Regions from separate parts of the Pseudomonas hygromyciniae genome, predicted to be linked through region 2. Evidence: predicted binding sites of a transcription regulator. Region 2 holds the regulator's gene; the other holds the start of a gene.
The links. Region 2 encodes sigma-54, which starts transcription at its own class of promoters, with help from an activator protein. Its sites were predicted from a motif close to ANTGGCATNNANNTTGCTNT; they were not measured.
Positions count from the first base shown of each region.

Region 1: a site for sigma-54 is predicted at 1,225-1,244, ahead of glnK (P-II family nitrogen regulator). Genes of this name have one in related genera too.

Region 1 is NZ_CP070506.1:5,838,261-5,846,282, reverse strand. It holds partial or broken gene JTY93_RS26505 (YifB family Mg chelatase-like AAA ATPase) at 1-553, opposite strand, end outside; gene JTY93_RS26500 (accessory factor UbiK family protein) at 768-1,031, opposite strand; gene glnK (P-II family nitrogen regulator) at 1,452-1,790, shown strand; gene JTY93_RS26490 (ammonium transporter) at 1,825-3,162, shown strand; partial or broken gene JTY93_RS26485 (YjbQ family protein) at 3,439-3,573, shown strand; gene sutA (dormancy-specific transcriptional regulator SutA) at 3,677-4,000, shown strand; gene JTY93_RS26475 (HAD family hydrolase) at 4,185-4,880, opposite strand; gene xerC (tyrosine recombinase XerC) at 4,877-5,776, opposite strand; gene JTY93_RS26465 (DUF484 family protein) at 5,779-6,504, opposite strand; gene dapF (diaminopimelate epimerase) at 6,518-7,348, opposite strand; gene lysA (diaminopimelate decarboxylase) at 7,352-8,022, opposite strand, start outside.
Region 2 is NZ_CP070506.1:4,938,494-4,946,515, reverse strand. It holds gene JTY93_RS22140 (superoxide dismutase) at 1-18, shown strand, start outside; gene JTY93_RS22135 (ZIP family metal transporter) at 50-943, shown strand; gene JTY93_RS22130 (HPr family phosphocarrier protein) at 1,027-1,299, opposite strand; gene rapZ (RNase adapter RapZ) at 1,316-2,173, opposite strand; gene ptsN (PTS IIA-like nitrogen regulatory protein PtsN) at 2,176-2,640, opposite strand; gene hpf (ribosome hibernation-promoting factor, HPF/YfiA family) at 2,653-2,958, opposite strand; gene JTY93_RS22110 (RNA polymerase factor sigma-54) at 3,034-4,527, opposite strand; gene lptB (LPS export ABC transporter ATP-binding protein) at 4,712-5,437, opposite strand; gene lptA (lipopolysaccharide transport periplasmic protein LptA) at 5,437-5,970, opposite strand; gene lptC (LPS export ABC transporter periplasmic protein LptC) at 5,957-6,529, opposite strand; gene JTY93_RS22090 (KdsC family phosphatase) at 6,538-7,062, opposite strand; gene JTY93_RS22085 (KpsF/GutQ family sugar-phosphate isomerase) at 7,063-8,022, opposite strand, start outside.

The DNA of each region.
Region 1 (8,022 bases), 900 kb from region 2:
TCAGGTACAGCAAACCGTCTGACTTGAACGGCTCAATCGGCACCTGCCCATTAAGGTGCGCCACCACCTGCAGCAGATGATCCACCGCAATCACTGTCAGCCCGGACGCCAGGCAGGCTTCCTCGGCATTGGCCCGAGGCACGATCACCGTGCGCCCGGCCTTGCGTGCCGCCAGGGCGGCCGGCAACACGCCTTTCACCGCTCGCACCTCGCCGGACAACGCCAATTCCCCGAGACACTCCACCTCATCCAGCTTCAGCGCTGGCACCTGCACACTGGCCGCGAGAATCCCCAGGGCAATCGCCAGGTCAAAACGCCCGCCGTCCTTGGGCAGGTCGGCGGGCGCCAGGTTGAGGGTGATACGGCGTGCGGGGTATTGCAGCGCACTGTTGAGAATGGCACTGCGCACGCGGTCTTTGCTTTCCTTGACCGCAGTCTCGGGCAGGCCCACCAGCGTCAGCGACGGCAAGCCATTGGCCATATGCACTTCGACCGTGACGGCGGGGGCTTCGACGCCGATCTGGGCGCGGCTGTGGACGATGGCGAGGGACATGCTCGTTCCTTGAAAGAGAGGCCGCTTCCTGCGGGTTTTTCAAGGGTAGACGAGGTGGGGAAGAGCGAGGCGGGGGAGGTTTTACAGAACGTATCCGGAGTCGTTCGCAGCGCTTTATGTGGGAGCTGGCTTGCCTGCGATGCAGACGCCTCGGTGTATCAGAAAGACTGAGGCGATGCTATCGCAGGCAAGCCAGCTCCCACACTGACCGCGTTTATTCAGCAGGGGGTGGCGTCAGCTTGGCTTCCAACTCCGCCACCTTCGCCTCCAGGCTCTCCAGCCGCGCACGGGTGCGGGCCAGGACCACCATTTGGCTGTCGAATTCCTCGCGGCTCACCAAGTCCAGTTTGCTGAACCCGCTTTGCAGCAGCGCCTTGAACTGGCTTTCGATTTCGTTGCGAGGCAGCGGGGTTTCACCGCTGAACAGGCGAGAGGCGTGGCCGCTCAGGGCGTCGAGGAGGTCTTTGGGCGCGAGCATGGGAAACATTCCGGAAAACAGTTGGCCGGCAGTGTATCACGCAGCGGCTACAGTCTTTTCCAAGTGCTCGGCGCACGCTTTTCGCGCATTAGCCCGAATGTGCATGCACTGTTTTTGTGCGTATCCAGGCTGCCGCACAGGCCCATAGGTGTGCGTAAGCGGGCAACGGATTGATTTCAGTGATTTTTATGGAGCTGGCAAGGTTTCTGCTTAGACGATCATGACCCATGCACTGATGCAGTCGCTGTGACGAATGCAGTGCGCTGACGGACCAGGGTACTTGTTTCGTCACCAACGGTTAGCTGGCGTCGCAAAGGCAATTGCCGAGGCGACGATGCGTTACAAAGCCAGGCACTGCGCTTAGACTTGAGACGGGTTTGTTTTCCTGGGGCAAGTCCACCAATTCGGGAGAGAGTTTTCATGAAGCTAGTCACTGCCATCATCAAGCCGTTCAAGTTGGACGATGTACGCGAGTCACTGTCCGAGATCGGCGTGCAGGGCATTACCGTCACTGAGGTCAAAGGCTTCGGTCGGCAGAAGGGTCATACCGAGCTGTATCGCGGCGCGGAATACGTAGTCGATTTCCTGCCGAAGGTGAAGATTGATGTCGCCATTGACGACAAGGATCTTGATCGGGTTATCGAGGCGATAACCAAGGCGGCCAACACCGGCAAGATCGGTGACGGCAAGATCTTCGTGGTCAATCTGGAACAGGCTATTCGCATCCGTACCGGCGAAACCGATACCGACGCAATCTAAGCCGCCAAACCCCAACGCCCCAGGAGAAAACAATATGACTCTGCGTAAATTCGCAGGGCTAGGAGCCCTGTTGTCGATCGTAATGCCCAGCCTGGCCATGGCGGCAGACGAAGTGGCGGCTCCAGTCCTCAATTCCGGCGACACCGCCTGGATGCTGACAGCCACCGCGCTGGTGCTGTTCATGACCATCCCTGGCCTCGCGCTGTTCTATGGCGGCATGGTCCGCTCCAAAAACATTCTTTCCGTGATGATGCAGTGCTTCGCCATTACCGGTCTGATCAGCATCCTGTGGGTCGTCTACGGCTACAGCATTGCGTTCGACACCACTGGCATGGAGCAGGGCGTCGTCAACTTCAACTCCTTCTTCGGCGGTATGGGCAAGGCGTTCCTGGCGGGTGTCACACCGTCCAGCATCACTGGCCCGGCGGCGCTGTTCCCGGAAGCGGTATTCATCACCTTCCAGATGACCTTCGCGATCATCACCCCGGCGCTGATCGTCGGTGCATTCGCCGAGCGTATGAAGTTCTCCGCCATGCTGCTGTTCATGGCCATCTGGTTCACCCTGGTCTATGCGCCGATCGCGCACATGGTCTGGAGCGGCAACGGCGGCCTGATGTGGGACTGGGGCGTGCTGGACTTCGCTGGCGGAACCGTGGTGCACATCAACGCTGGTGTGGCTGGCCTGGTGGCGTGCATCGTGCTCGGCAAGCGTAAAGGCTACCCGACTACGCCGATGGCCCCGCATAACCTGGGCTACACCCTGATCGGTGCGGCAATGCTGTGGATCGGCTGGTTCGGCTTCAACGCCGGCTCCGCTGCAGCGGCCAACGGCACGGCTGGTATGGCGATGCTGGTAACCCAGATTGCTACCGCTGCAGCAGCACTGGGCTGGATGTTTGCCGAGTGGATCACCCATGGCAAGCCAAGCGCCCTGGGTATCGCCTCGGGTGTGGTTGCCGGCCTGGTGGCTGTTACTCCGGCCGCCGGTACCGTGGGCCCGATGGGTGCCCTGGTGATCGGCCTGGCGTCTGGCGTGATCTGCTTCTTCTGCGCCACCAGCCTCAAGCGCAAGCTGGGCTACGATGACTCCCTGGATGCCTTCGGTGTACACGGTGTAGGCGGGATTGTCGGGGCGATTCTCACCGGCGTATTCGCGGCGCCAATCCTGGGTGGCTTCGGCACAGTGACCGATATTGCTGCACAGGTCTGGATCCAGGCCAAAGGCGTAGGCTTTACCGTGATCTACACCGGTATCGTGACCTTTGTGATTCTCAAGGTGCTGGACTTGACCATCGGCCTGCGTGTAACTGAAGAGGAAGAGGCCGTTGGCCTGGACCTGGCGGAACACAATGAGCGCGGTTACAACTTGTAATAACGGATGAAAAAACATGCCCGGCTTGCCGGGCATTTTTTTGTCTGGTATTTGCCTATGGTGAAGGCTTGTGAGGTTTTTTGTGCCGAGTTTGTGATCGGATCCACACGGTACTTTTCAGTGTGCGAATGTCTTACAGGCATGTAGGCGTATTCGGCACTTTGTTTTTTCCCAGAGCGCGCTAGAATGCGCGCCGATGGGCGCAGAACTGTATATGGCGACAGACCCTGATCACCCTGCGGGCCAAGGCCCGGGTCATTTCAAGGGCTGCCTATCGGTCGCCAACTGAGTTTGCCGGTCAAGGCCGGCCACTTGGCAATGGGCACATGGCAAAGCGTTTATCTGGGCGAGCATCCTGATCATGGCGGTGCTCGTAAAGCCCTCGCCACCTCGCACGGTGACGGGGCATAAGCCACTGGTTATCCGGTGGACGTTGATTTTTTTCCGGCAGCCTTCGACAGATGGTGAAGCTGGGCTATAACTAATCTGCTTTTCGCAAGTCATGAGGTAGAACATGAGCGACGATGATCTGGAAAACGACGACCTCGAAGTAGGTGATGACGAAACCGAAGAAGGTCTTGAGGCGGCTGCCGAAGACGTGGCTGACGACGACGGTGGCGATGACGCACCGGCCCCGACCGCCAAGGGCAAGGCCAAGGCTGCTGTGTCGGTTGACGAGTTGCCGAGCGTTGAAGCCAAGAACAAAGAGCGCGATGCGCTGGCCCGAGCGATGGAAGAATTCCTCGCCAAAGGCGGCAAAGTGCAGGAAGTCGAGGCCAACGTGGTGGCAGATCCACCGAAGAAGCCGGATAACAAGTACGGCAGCCGTCCTATCTGAGGTCGGTGACTTGCTTGCTGAAAAAGCCCGCCGTCGCTGCGGGCTTTTTCATGGGCGACTCTATTTCCTGCGGTGATGACTTCTGTAGGAGCCGGCTTGCCGGCGAAGATCGTCAACGATAACGCGGGGGGCCTGACGTCACGCGGTGCTCTCGGGTTTTTCGCCGGCAAGCCGGCTCCTACAGTTATTTCCAGCCGTGGAGCAGTGAGGGCAGCTCAGTCAGGCTACGAATCTGCGCATCCGGCAACTTATCGCCTGTCCAGGCCTTGCCAGTCGGGTTGAACCACACCGCTCGCAACCCCGCCTGCTGCGCCCCGGCAATGTCATCACCTGGATGATCGCCGATGTGCACTGCCGCACTGGCATCCACCCCGCCACGCTGCAACGCTTCCTCAAACAAGCGCGCATCCGGCTTGGCGATGCCGATATCTTCGGCCCTCAGGGCAAAGTGGAAGTAATCCGCCAGGCCCACGCGCTGTACATCCGCGTTGCCATTGGTGATCACCCCCAGCAGGAAGTGCTGGCGCAGGGCTTGAAGCATTGGCTCGGCTTCCGGGAATACGGTGAGCTGGTGCCGGGCGTGAATGAACGCTTCAAAACACACATCGGCCATCTCCGTGGCTTGCGGTTGTGGATAACCGGCCTCTTCAAAAGCGTGCATCAGCACTCGGTGGCGCAGGATGCTGATCCGGTGCTTGAGCTCGGGATGACGCTGCAGCACCTGCTGGCGCAGGCTGGCGAAATGCTCCAGGGGCAGGTCGCCGACCTTGGGCGCATGGGTTGCCAGCCATTGGCGCATCGATGCTTCGGCGCTGATGATGACGGGGACGTTATCCCACAGGGTATCGTCCAGGTCGAAGGTGATTAGCTTGATGCTCATGAGTCGCCGCCTTTAACGCGTTTGGCCCGTGGATGGGCGCTGTCGTACACCGTCGCCAGATGCTGGAAGTCCAGGTGGGTGTAGATCTGGGTGGTCTTGATATCCGAGTGGCCGAGCAGTTCCTGTACGGCGCGCAAGTCTTGTGATGATTCCAGCAAGTGGCTGGCAAAGGAGTGCCGCAGCATGTGCGGATGCAGGTTCTGCCCCAGTTCCCGCTCGCCGGCGGCCTTGACCCGTAACTGAATGGCCCGTGGCCCGAGGCGTCGGCCTTGCTGGCTGACAAACACCGCATCGTCCGGCGGATTGCTCAAGGCCCGCAGGGGCAGCCATATCAGCAGGGCGTCGCGGGCTTTTTTGCCGATGGGCAGCACACGGGTCTTGCTGCCTTTGCCGTGCACTTGCACCAGGCCGTCGGCCAGGTCCAGCTGTTCGAGATTGAGGCTGGTCAGCTCCGACAGGCGCAGGCCCGAAGAGTAGAACAGCTCCAGGATCGCCTGGTCGCGGTGTGCCAGGAAGTCATCCTCGACCGCGCCATCGAGCAATTGCAGGGTGCGGTCGGCATCCAGGGTCTTGGGCAGGCGGCGTTCACCCTTGGGCGGCGCCAGGCCGTTGGCCGGGTCGTGATCGCACAGGCCTTCGCGGTTGAGGTAGTGATAGAGGCCGCGCACCGCCGACAGCAGGCGCGCCAGGCTGCGCGAGGATTGGCCTTGCTGGTGCAGGCGGGCAATCAGGCTGCGCAGGCCCTGGATATCGAGGGCCTTCCAGCTGCCGATCTGTTGTTTCTCGCAGAAGGCCAGGACCTTGTTCAAGTCCCGCCGATAAGCCTCCAGCGTATGGGGCGACACCTGGCGCTCGCTGCGCAGGTGAGCGCAGTAGGCGTCCAGTTGTCGTTCCATGGCTAGCGCACCGCGCGCAGGGCGCTGGTGAAGCGCGGCAGGCTGCGGCTCAGCACTTCGGCAATGTAGGTCAAGAACAGGGTGCCGACGGTGCTCTTGTAGTGCTGCGGATCGCGGCTGGCGATGGCCAGGACGCCGTGCAAGCCCTGATGGCTGAGAGCGACCACGGCAGTCGAGCCGATCTGCACGCGCTGGTCTTCGCCAAACAGGAAGTCCAGCTCATGCTCGCGCAGCGTGCCGCTGATGGTCTTGCCTTCCGATAACAGGCCACCAATGGCGGTTTGCGCCTCGCTGCCCTTGACCCAGCGACCAACCGGCATCGGGTTGTCGCTGAACAGGATCAGGCTGACAAACGGTACCTGGAAGTCCTGGCGCAGGCTGTCTTCGACGGCAATGGTCAGGTCTTCCAGGCTGCCAGCATCCAGCAATGTCAGGATCAGGCGGCGGGTTTTGTCGAACAGGCGGTCGTTGTCGCGGGCCACGTCCATCAACTGCGAGAGCCGATGGCGCATTTCGATGTTGCGCTCGCGCAGGATCTTCATCTGCCGCTCCACCAACGACACGGTATCGCCGCGTTGGTGAGGGATGCGCAAGGCTGGCAGCAGTTCGTCGTGCTCGACGAAGAAGTCCGGGTTAGCCTCCAGGTAAGCGGCGACGGCCGCTGCCTCCAGGCTTTCGCAAGGGGATCCTTCGGGCTGCTTGGCGGGTGCCTGGGGCTTATCGGTCATTGGCGAGTCGCTCTCATAGACGGACCTGTCCTTCGTATACACGGGATGCCGGGCCGGTCATCTTCACCGGTTGGCCTGGGCCTGCCCATTCGATGGACAGGCGTCCGCCGGGCAGGTCGATCAACAGGGGCGAATCCATCCAGCCCTGGCTGATCGCGGCCACGGCGGCGGCGCAAGCACCGGTGCCGCAAGCCTGGGTTTCCCCGGCGCCGCGCTCCCAGACACGCAATTGCGCACGGGAGCGGTCGATGACCTGCAGGAAGCCGACGTTGACCCGTGCCGGAAAGCGCGGGTGATGTTCGATCTTCGGCCCCAGCTCATGCACCGGCGCATTGTTGATGTCGTTGACCCGCAGCACAGCATGGGGGTTGCCCATGGACACGGCGGCCACTTCGACCACGGTACCGTCGACCTCCAGCGGATAACTCAACGCCTGGGCATCGGCCTGGAACGGAATATCGGCCGGCACCAGGCGCGGAGCGCCCATGTCGACGCTGATCTGGCCGTCGCTGCGGATATCCAGCTCGATAATGCCGCTTTTGGTCTCGACGCGAATCTGCCGCTTGGCGGTCAGGCGCTTGTCCAGCACAAACCTGGCGAAGCAGCGCGCGCCGTTGCCGCATTGCTCCACTTCGGAACCGTCGGAGTTGAAGATCCGGTAACGGAAGTCCACTTCCGGGTTGCTCGGCGCCTCGACGATCAACAATTGATCGAAGCCGATGCCGGTATGCCGGTCGCCCCACAGCTTGGCGTGCTTGGGCAGGATGTGCGCGTGCTGGCTGACCAGGTCAAGGACCATGAAGTCATTGCCCAGGCCGTGCATCTTGGTAAAACGCAGCAGCATGGCTTACTCCGGCAGCAGGCTTTCGCCAGCAAACAACTCGGCTACCGTCTCGCGGCGACGCACTTCAAACGCTTGATCACCGTCCACCAACACTTCGGCAGCACGCCCGCGGGTGTTGTAGTTGGAGCTCATGACAAACCCATAGGCACCGGCCGAGTGCACGGCCAGCAGATCGCCTTCTGCCAGGGCCAGTTCACGGTCCTTGGCCAGGAAGTCGCCGGTTTCGCAGATCGGGCCGACGATGTCATAGGCGCGCGTTTCGCTGTCACGCGGCGTCACGGCGGTGACGTTCATCCAGGCCTGGTACAGCGCCGGGCGGATCAAGTCGTTCATCGCCGCATCGACGATGGCGAAATCCTTGTATTCGGTGTGCTTGAGGTACTCGACCTGGGTCAGCAGTACGCCCGCATTGGCGACGATGTAGCGGCCCGGCTCGAACATCAGCGTCAGGTCGCGGCCTTCGGTGCGCTCGCGTACGGCCTGGATGTAGTCGGCAATCAGCGGTGGCTCTTCATCGCGATAACGCACGCCCACGCCACCACCGAGGTCGATGTGGTGCAGGTAGATGCCGCACTCGCCGAGGCGATCGGTCAGCGCCAGCAGGCGGTCGAGGGCATCGAGGAACGGTGGCAGGCTGGTCAGTTGCGAGCCGATATGGCAGTCCACGCCCAGCA
Region 2 (8,022 bases):
CAGGCTGCATTGGCTTAATGCTCTCTCATAACAAGACCTAAGGCCGACTATGGGCACTGAAACACTGGCGATCAGCAGCGTGCGAATGTTCCGCTATGCGTTTGGCTCGCTGCTGCTATTGGCGGGAACTGCATTGCTGGTGGCCCACGGGCTGGCCTGGCTGGACCTGGAGCCGCGCATCCTGCGGGCCCTGCAAGGTGGTGCAATCTGTGCCTTGGGCACGGCATTGGGCGCGGTGCCGGTACTGGTAATCCGGCGGATGCCGCTGGCTGTCAGCGATACATTACTGGGGTTTGGCGCTGGGGTGATGCTGGCGGCGACGGCGTTCTCGCTGGTCGTGCCGGGAATCGCCGCTGCCGAAAATCTGGGGCTCACGCCTTGGGCCTCCAGCGGGTTGATCAGTTTTGGCATCATGCTGGGCGCTTTCGGTTTGTTCCTGGTGGACCGCAAGGTCTCCGGTGCCAGCCCGGAGATGCTGGTCGGCACGCACGACAAACCGGTAATTCCACCGCGCATCTGGCTGTTTGTGTTCGCCATCATTGCCCACAACATTCCCGAAGGCATGGCGGTAGGTGTCTCGGCCGGTGGCGGCATGCCTGATGCCGACAGTCTGGCCATGGGCATCGCCTTGCAAGATGTGCCGGAAGGCCTGGTGATTGCGTTGGTGCTAGCGGGGGCAGGGATGTCGCGGGTCAAGGCATTCCTGATCGGTGCTGCGTCCGGGCTGGTTGAGCCGGTGTTTGCCGTGCTCTGCGCCTGGTTGGTCAGCCTGGCCGAAATGCTATTGCCACTGGGGCTGGCATTGGCGGCGGGGGCAATGTTATTGGTGGTGACTCATGAGGTGATCCCCGAGTCGCGGCGTAATGGCCATGACAAGCTGGCCAGCCTGGGATTGTGCATCGGGTTTTGCTTGATGATGGCGATGGATACAGCGTTGGGCTGACTTTTAGCGCAAAACCAATTTAGGAGCTGGCTTGCCAGCTCCCACACAAGCCCGTACACATGGGATTTATGTTGGGCAAGGGGCTATTCGCCTTCATCGAAGTAGTTGTTGATCAACTTCACCAGCGCTTCCAGCGCTTCCTGTTCCTGCTCACCCTCGGTCTTCAGGTGAATCGTGGTGCCCTTGCCGGCAGCCAGCATCATCATCGCCATGATGCTTTTGCCGTCGACCATGGATTCTGCTGTACGCCCGGCCCGGACCTGGCAAGGAAACTGGCCCGCAACCCCGACAAATTTGGCCGACGCGCGGGCATGCAAGCCCAGTTTGTTGATGATTTCAATTTCCAGAGCGGGCATCGCGAAGGTGTTCCTTTCAGCTAAGGTCGCGGTGGCGAACCTGGACATTCTTGAGGGTTTTCTGCAAGACCTGGCCCAGGCGCTCGGTCAGGTAGACGGAGCGGTGATGCCCGCCGGTACAGCCGATAGCGATGGTGACATAGGCCCGGTTGCTCGCGGCAAAGCGCGGTAGCCACTTGAGCAGGTAGCTGGAGATATCCTGGAACATCTCTTCGACATCCGGTTGAGCCGCCAGGTACTCGGCAACCGGTTGGTCCAGGCCTGACTGATCGCGCAGTTCCGGCTTCCAGTAAGGGTTGGGGAGGCAGCGCACGTCAAATACCAGGTCGGCATCTATCGGCATGCCCCGCTTGAAACCAAAGGATTCAACCAGGAATGCGGTGCCGGGCTCCGGCTGGTTCAGTAGGCGCAGCTTGATGGCGTCACGCAGTTGGTAAAGGTTCAGGCTGGTGGTGTTGATCTTGAGGTCGGCCAAATCAATGATCGGCCCCAGCAGCTTGGTCTCGTCCTCAATGGCTTCCGCCAGCGAGCGGTGCGGGCTACTCAGCGGGTGGCGGCGACGGGTTTCCGAGAAGCGCTTGAGCAGCGTTTCTTCGTCGGCATCCAGGTACAGCACGTCGCAATGGATATGCTTGGCGCGTACCTCTTCAAGCAATTCCGGGAATCTCGTGAGGTGGCTGGGCAGGTTGCGCGCGTCAATCGACACGGCCACCAGCGGTTGCGCTAGCTCGGTATGGATCAGTGCGCGTTCGGCCAACTCGGGCAACAGGCCGGCCGGCAAGTTGTCGATGCAATAGAAACCGTTGTCCTCAAGCACGTTGAGGGCAGTACTTTTACCTGAGCCGGAACGCCCGCTGACGATGATCAAACGCATGATTACTGCCCGCTTTGCTCTTCCAAGACAACCTGATAAAGCGCTTCATTGGTGCTGGCGCTACGCAGTTTCTTACGTACTTCTTCACGGTCGAGCATGCTGGCGATCTGCCGGAGCAGCTCCAGGTGCGCATCGGTAGCAGCTTCCGGGACCAGCAGGACGAACAGCAGGTCAACCGGGGCGCCATCGATGGCGTCGAAATCAATGGGAGCTTCCAGGTGCAGCAGGGCGCTGACCGGGGTTTCACAGCCTTTGAGGCGGCAGTGTGGAATTGCGATGCCGTTGCCAAAACCGGTCGAGCCGAGTTTTTCACGGGCAATCAGGGCCTCGTACACATCTTGCGTATCCAGTTCAGGCACTTCACGGCCGATCAGGTTGGCAATCTGTTCGAGGGCTCTCTTTTTACTGCCGCCCGGCACGTTCACGAGGGAACGGCCGGGGGTCAGGATGGTTTCAAGTCGAATCATGGGTGGGGAGTGTTAGCGGCCTGTGCCTTGAAGAAGGCTCTGCTGCTTTTCCTTATGCTTTTTGATTTGGCGATCCAGCTTGTCGGTCAGGTCGTCAATGGCGGCATACATATCTGCATGCTCTGCATTGGCAACGACTTCCCCGCCGGGTATACGCAAGGTGGCTTCGATTTTCTGCTTCAGCTTTTCGACAGACATGATGACTTGCACATTTGTGATCTTGTCGAAATGCCCCTCAATTCGTTTGAGTTTCTCGCTGATGTAGGCGCGCAGCGGTTCGGTCACTTCCAGTTGGTGTCCACTGATGTTGACTTGCATACAGCTTCTCCTTCGTTGCCAGTGCATAAAGCGGCGGGTAGGAATACCCGCCACTGGAACGCTGTGGCCCGCCCGTCACATCAACCGCTTACGCTCGCTGGAAGGCGCGATCCCAAGGGACTCGCGGTACTTGGCGACGGTTCGACGGGCGACCTGAATGCCTTGTGCCTCCAGTAAACCAGCGATCTTGCTGTCACTCAACGGCTTTTTCTGATTTTCCGCGGCAACCAGTTTTTTGATGATCGCGCGGATCGCCGTGGACGAGCATTCGCCGCCTTCGGAGGTGCTGACGTGGCTGGAGAAAAAGTATTTCAGCTCATATATACCCCGTGGGGTATGCATGAATTTTTGGGTGGTTACCCGTGAAATGGTCGATTCATGCATGCCAACGGCTTCGGCAATATCATGCAGCACCAACGGCTTCATCGCCTCGTCGCCGTATTCCAGGAAGCCGCGCTGATGCTCGACGATCTGGGTGGCCACTTTCATCAGGGTTTCGTTGCGGCTTTGCAGGCTCTTGATGAACCAGCGCGCTTCCTGCAGCTGGTTGCGCATGAAGGTGTTGTCGGCACTGGTATCGGCCCGGCGCACGAAACCTGCGTATTGCGGGTTGACCCGCAGGCGTGGCACCGATTCCTGGTTCAGCTCCACCAGCCAGCGCTCGTTGTCCTTGCGCACGATCACGTCAGGGACCACGTATTCCGCCTCGCTAGACTCGATTTGCGAGCCGGGGCGCGGGTTGAGACTCTGCACCAGCTCGATGATCTGGCGCAGGTCATCTTCCTTGAGCTTCATCCGGCGCATCAGCTGACTGTAATCGCGGCTGCCGAGCAGGTCGATGTAGTCGGTGACCAAGCGTTGGGCCTCGGGCAGCCACGGGGTCTTGGCGGGCAGCTGGCGCAGTTGCAGCAACAGGCACTCGCTGAGGTTGCGCGCGCCAATGCCGGCGGGCTCGAACTGCTGGATGCGGTGCAGGACCGCTTCGATTTCGTCCAGCTCGATGTCCAGTTCCGGGTCGAAGGCCTCGAGGATTTCCTCAAGGGTCTCGTCCAGGTAGCCCTGATTATTGATGCAATCGATCAGCGTCACGGCGATCAGGCGATCGGTATCGGACATCGGGGCGAGGTTCAATTGCCACAGCAGATGGCTCTGTAGGCTCTCGCCAACGGAGGTGCGGGTGGTGAAGTCCCACTCGTCATCGTCATTGCTGGGCAGGCTGCTGGCGCTGGTCTGGTAGACATCTTCCCAGGCCGTGTCCACGGGCAGCTCATTGGGAATGCGTTCGTTCCATTCGCCTTCTTCCAGGTTATCCACCGTGGGGGCGGCTTCCTGGTAGGACGGTTCCTGGACGTCGGGATTGGGTTTTTGCTCTATGTTGTCGGCCAGTGGGTCGGCATTATCGAAGTCGTCGCCTTCTTCCTGGCGTTCGAGCATCGGGTTGGACTCCAGGGCCTCCTGGATTTCCTGTTGCAGGTCCAGGGTCGACAATTGGAGCAGGCGGATGGCCTGTTGCAGCTGCGGTGTCATCGTCAGCTGCTGGCCCATTCTCAGGACTAGCGATGGTTTCATGGCAGGGGCTTAACACCTTATTCGCCGGCGCAATGCGCCATCCACGACAGGGCGCGTGAGCGCCAAACATAAGCAAATTATATGCCTGATATCGGGGGCTTTGCCTAGAGCACGGTAACAATAAAAATAATGAGGTTTTTATTGACTCCCGCGCCCGATGGCGAATGTCCTGACATCACAGTGGTTACAGGCGGAACTCGTGCCCCAGATACACTTCCTTGACCAGTTCGTTGGCCAGGATGGTGGCGGAGTCGCCTTCGGCAATCAGTTGGCCGTCGTTTACGATGTAGGCGGTTTCACAGATATCCAGGGTCTCACGCACGTTGTGGTCGGTGATCAGCACGCCGATCCCCTTGGCCTTGAGGTGATGGATAATCTGCTTGATGTCGCCTACCGAGATCGGGTCGACACCGGCGAAGGGTTCGTCCAGCAGGATGAACTTCGGTGCTGTGGCCAGGGCGCGGGCGATTTCCACACGACGCCGCTCACCGCCGGACAGGCTCATGCCGAGGTTGTCGCGAATATGGTTGATGTGGAACTCCTGCAGCAGGCTTTCCAGCTCCTGGCGGCGCCCGTCGCGATCCAGTTCCTTGCGGGTTTCAAGGATCGCCATGATGTTGTCGGACACTGACAATTTGCGGAAGATCGAAGCCTCTTGGGGGAGATAGCCGATACCGGCCCGAGCACGACCATGCATTGGTTGGTGGCTGACGTCCAGGTCGTCGATCAATACACGACCCTGGTCCGCCTGGACCAGACCGACGATCATGTAGAAGCAGGTGGTCTTGCCGGCACCGTTGGGGCCAAGCAGGCCGACGATCTGGCCGCTGTCGATCGACAGGCTGACGTCGCGCACGACCTGTCGGCTTTTATAGGCCTTGGCCAGATGCTGGGCTTTCAGGGTTGCCATTACTGGGCCTTCTTTTTCGGCTGGATAACCATGTCGATACGCGGACGTGGCGCGGTGACCTTGGTGCCATTGGCGCGGCCAGCAGTGGCGACCTGCTTGACGGTGTCGTAGACGATTTTCTCGCCTTCGGTCGAGTTGCCGTCGCTGCTGATCACTTTGGCGCGGTCAGTCAGTACTATGCGGTTTTGCGGTGCGTGGTACTGGATGGTTACGCCGTAGCCTTTGATCGGACCTGGATCAGCGGCGTTTTGCTTCTGTTCGAAATAGGCAAGGTTGCCCACCGAAGTCACAACGTCGATATCGCCAGCCGGGGTGCGGGTCAGGGTGACGGTATTGCCGGTAATCTTCATCGAACCTTGAGTGATGATTACGTCGCCCTTGTAGGTCGCGATACCTTGCTTGTCATCCAGTTGCGCATCGTCAGCCTGAATGTGGATCGGTTGCTGGCTATCGTTCGGCAGAGCCCAGGCGCTCACGCTTCCCAGTGCTGCGCCCAGACCGAGCAAAATAGGGAGGGTTTTAACGAGCCTCATACTGTCCTCTTACGTTCGATAGCAGGTGTATCCTGCTTTCTTTCAAATACGCTTTCATTCCCTTGCCAGTCGATACACCGCCAGCGCCGTCGATTCTAACGTCTTGCTCGGTCTGCGCATATTGCTTCTGTGGGAATACGGTCATGCGACTGCTGGTAATGATGGTGTCGCGGTTCTGGGCGTCGGTACGCGCAACGCGCACCGAGTCGATCAGTTCCACCTCGGTACCGTCCGGGTTGACCTCGCCACGCTTGCTGGTGACGTGCCACGGGAATTCGGTGCCGCGATACAGGTTCAGGTCCGGATTGGTCAGCAATGTGACCTCCGAAGCCTTCAAGTGTTCGACCTTGTCCGACGTCATTTCGTACTGCACCTTGCCGTCAGGCAGGAACTGAACGCTGTAGGCGTTGGTGGCGTAATAGTCGATAGCACCCTGGTCGGCCTGCACGACAGGCTGGTCGAGGAAGCGCTCCGGGCTGATATTCCAGTAGCCCACCGCGAGGAACAGTGCGGCGATGGCTCCGAATATCAGGAAGTTGCGAATCTTTTTGCTCAGCATAGAAGGCTCTATAGGTAGGCGGCGTGGGCTGCTTCAAGGCTGCCCTGGGCACGCAGGATCAGCTCGCAGAACTCGCGGGCGGCGCCTTCGCCGCCACGGGCCTGGGTAATGCCGTGGGCGTGTTCGCGAACAAACGATGCGGCATTGGCCACGGCCATGCCCAGGCCGACGCGGCGAATTACCGGCAGGTCAGGCAAGTCATCGCCCAGATAGGCGACCTGCTCATAGCTTAGGTTGAGTTTGCCAAGAAGCTCGTCCAGGACCACTAGTTTATCCTCGCGGCCCTGGTACAGGTAAGGAATCCCCAGGTTTTGTGCGCGGCGTTCTACGACTGGGGTCTTGCGACCACTGATAATCGCGGTTTGCACGCCAGAGGCCATCAGCATCTTGATGCCCTGGCCGTCCAGCGTGTTGAAAGTCTTGAATTCACTACCGTCTTCGAGAAAGTACAGTCGGCCATCGGTCAGTACGCCGTCGACGTCGAAAATTGCCAGTTTAATGGCCTTGCCCCGTTGCAACAGGTCGGTGTTCATTTACATCACTCCTGCGCGCAGCAAATCGTGCATGTTCAGGGCGCCAATCGGATGATCGGCATCATCGACCACCACCAGGGCGCCGATTTTATGGTCTTCCATGATCTTCAGGGCTTCGGCCGCGAGCATTTCGGCGCGGGCGGTCTTGCCGTGAGGGGTCATGACCTGATCGATGGTCGCGGTATGGATATCGATGGTGCGGTCCAGGGTGCGGCGCAGGTCGCCGTCGGTGAAGACCCCAGCCAGGCGGCCGTCGGCCTCCAGAATCACGGTCATGCCCAGGCCCTTGCGGGTCATTTCCATCAACGCGTCCTTGAGCAAGGTGCCACGTTGTACCTGAGGCAGTTCGTCGCCGGCATGCATCACATTTTCCACTTTCAACAGCAGGCGACGGCCAAGCGCGCCACCGGGGTGGGAAAAGGCGAAGTCTTCGGCGGTAAAGCCACGGGCTTCCAGCAGGGCCACGGCCAGCGCGTCGCCCATGACCAGGGCGGCGGTGGTGGAAGAGGTCGGTGCCAGGTTGAGCGGGCAGGCCTCCTGGGCTACATGTACGTTCAGGTTCACTTCGGCGGCCTTGGCCAGCGTCGAGTCGGGGTTGCCGGTCATACTGATCAACTTGATGCCCAGGCGCTTGATCAGGGGCAGCAAGGTCACGATTTCGTTAGTGGTGCCGGAGTTGGACAGGGCCAGAATCACGTCATCACGGGTGATCATGCCCATGTCGCCATGGCTGGCTTCGGCCGGGTGCACGAAAAACGCTGTGGTGCCGGTGCTGGCCAGAGTGGCGGCAATCTTGTTGCCAACATGGCCTGACTTGCCCATGCCGACCACGACAACCCGGCCTTTACTGGCCAGGATCATCTCGCAGGCGCGTACGAAATCTGCGTCGATATGGGCCAGCAAGCCTTCTACGGCTTCAAGCTCGAGGCGGATGGTGCGTTGCGCGGATTGAATAAGGTC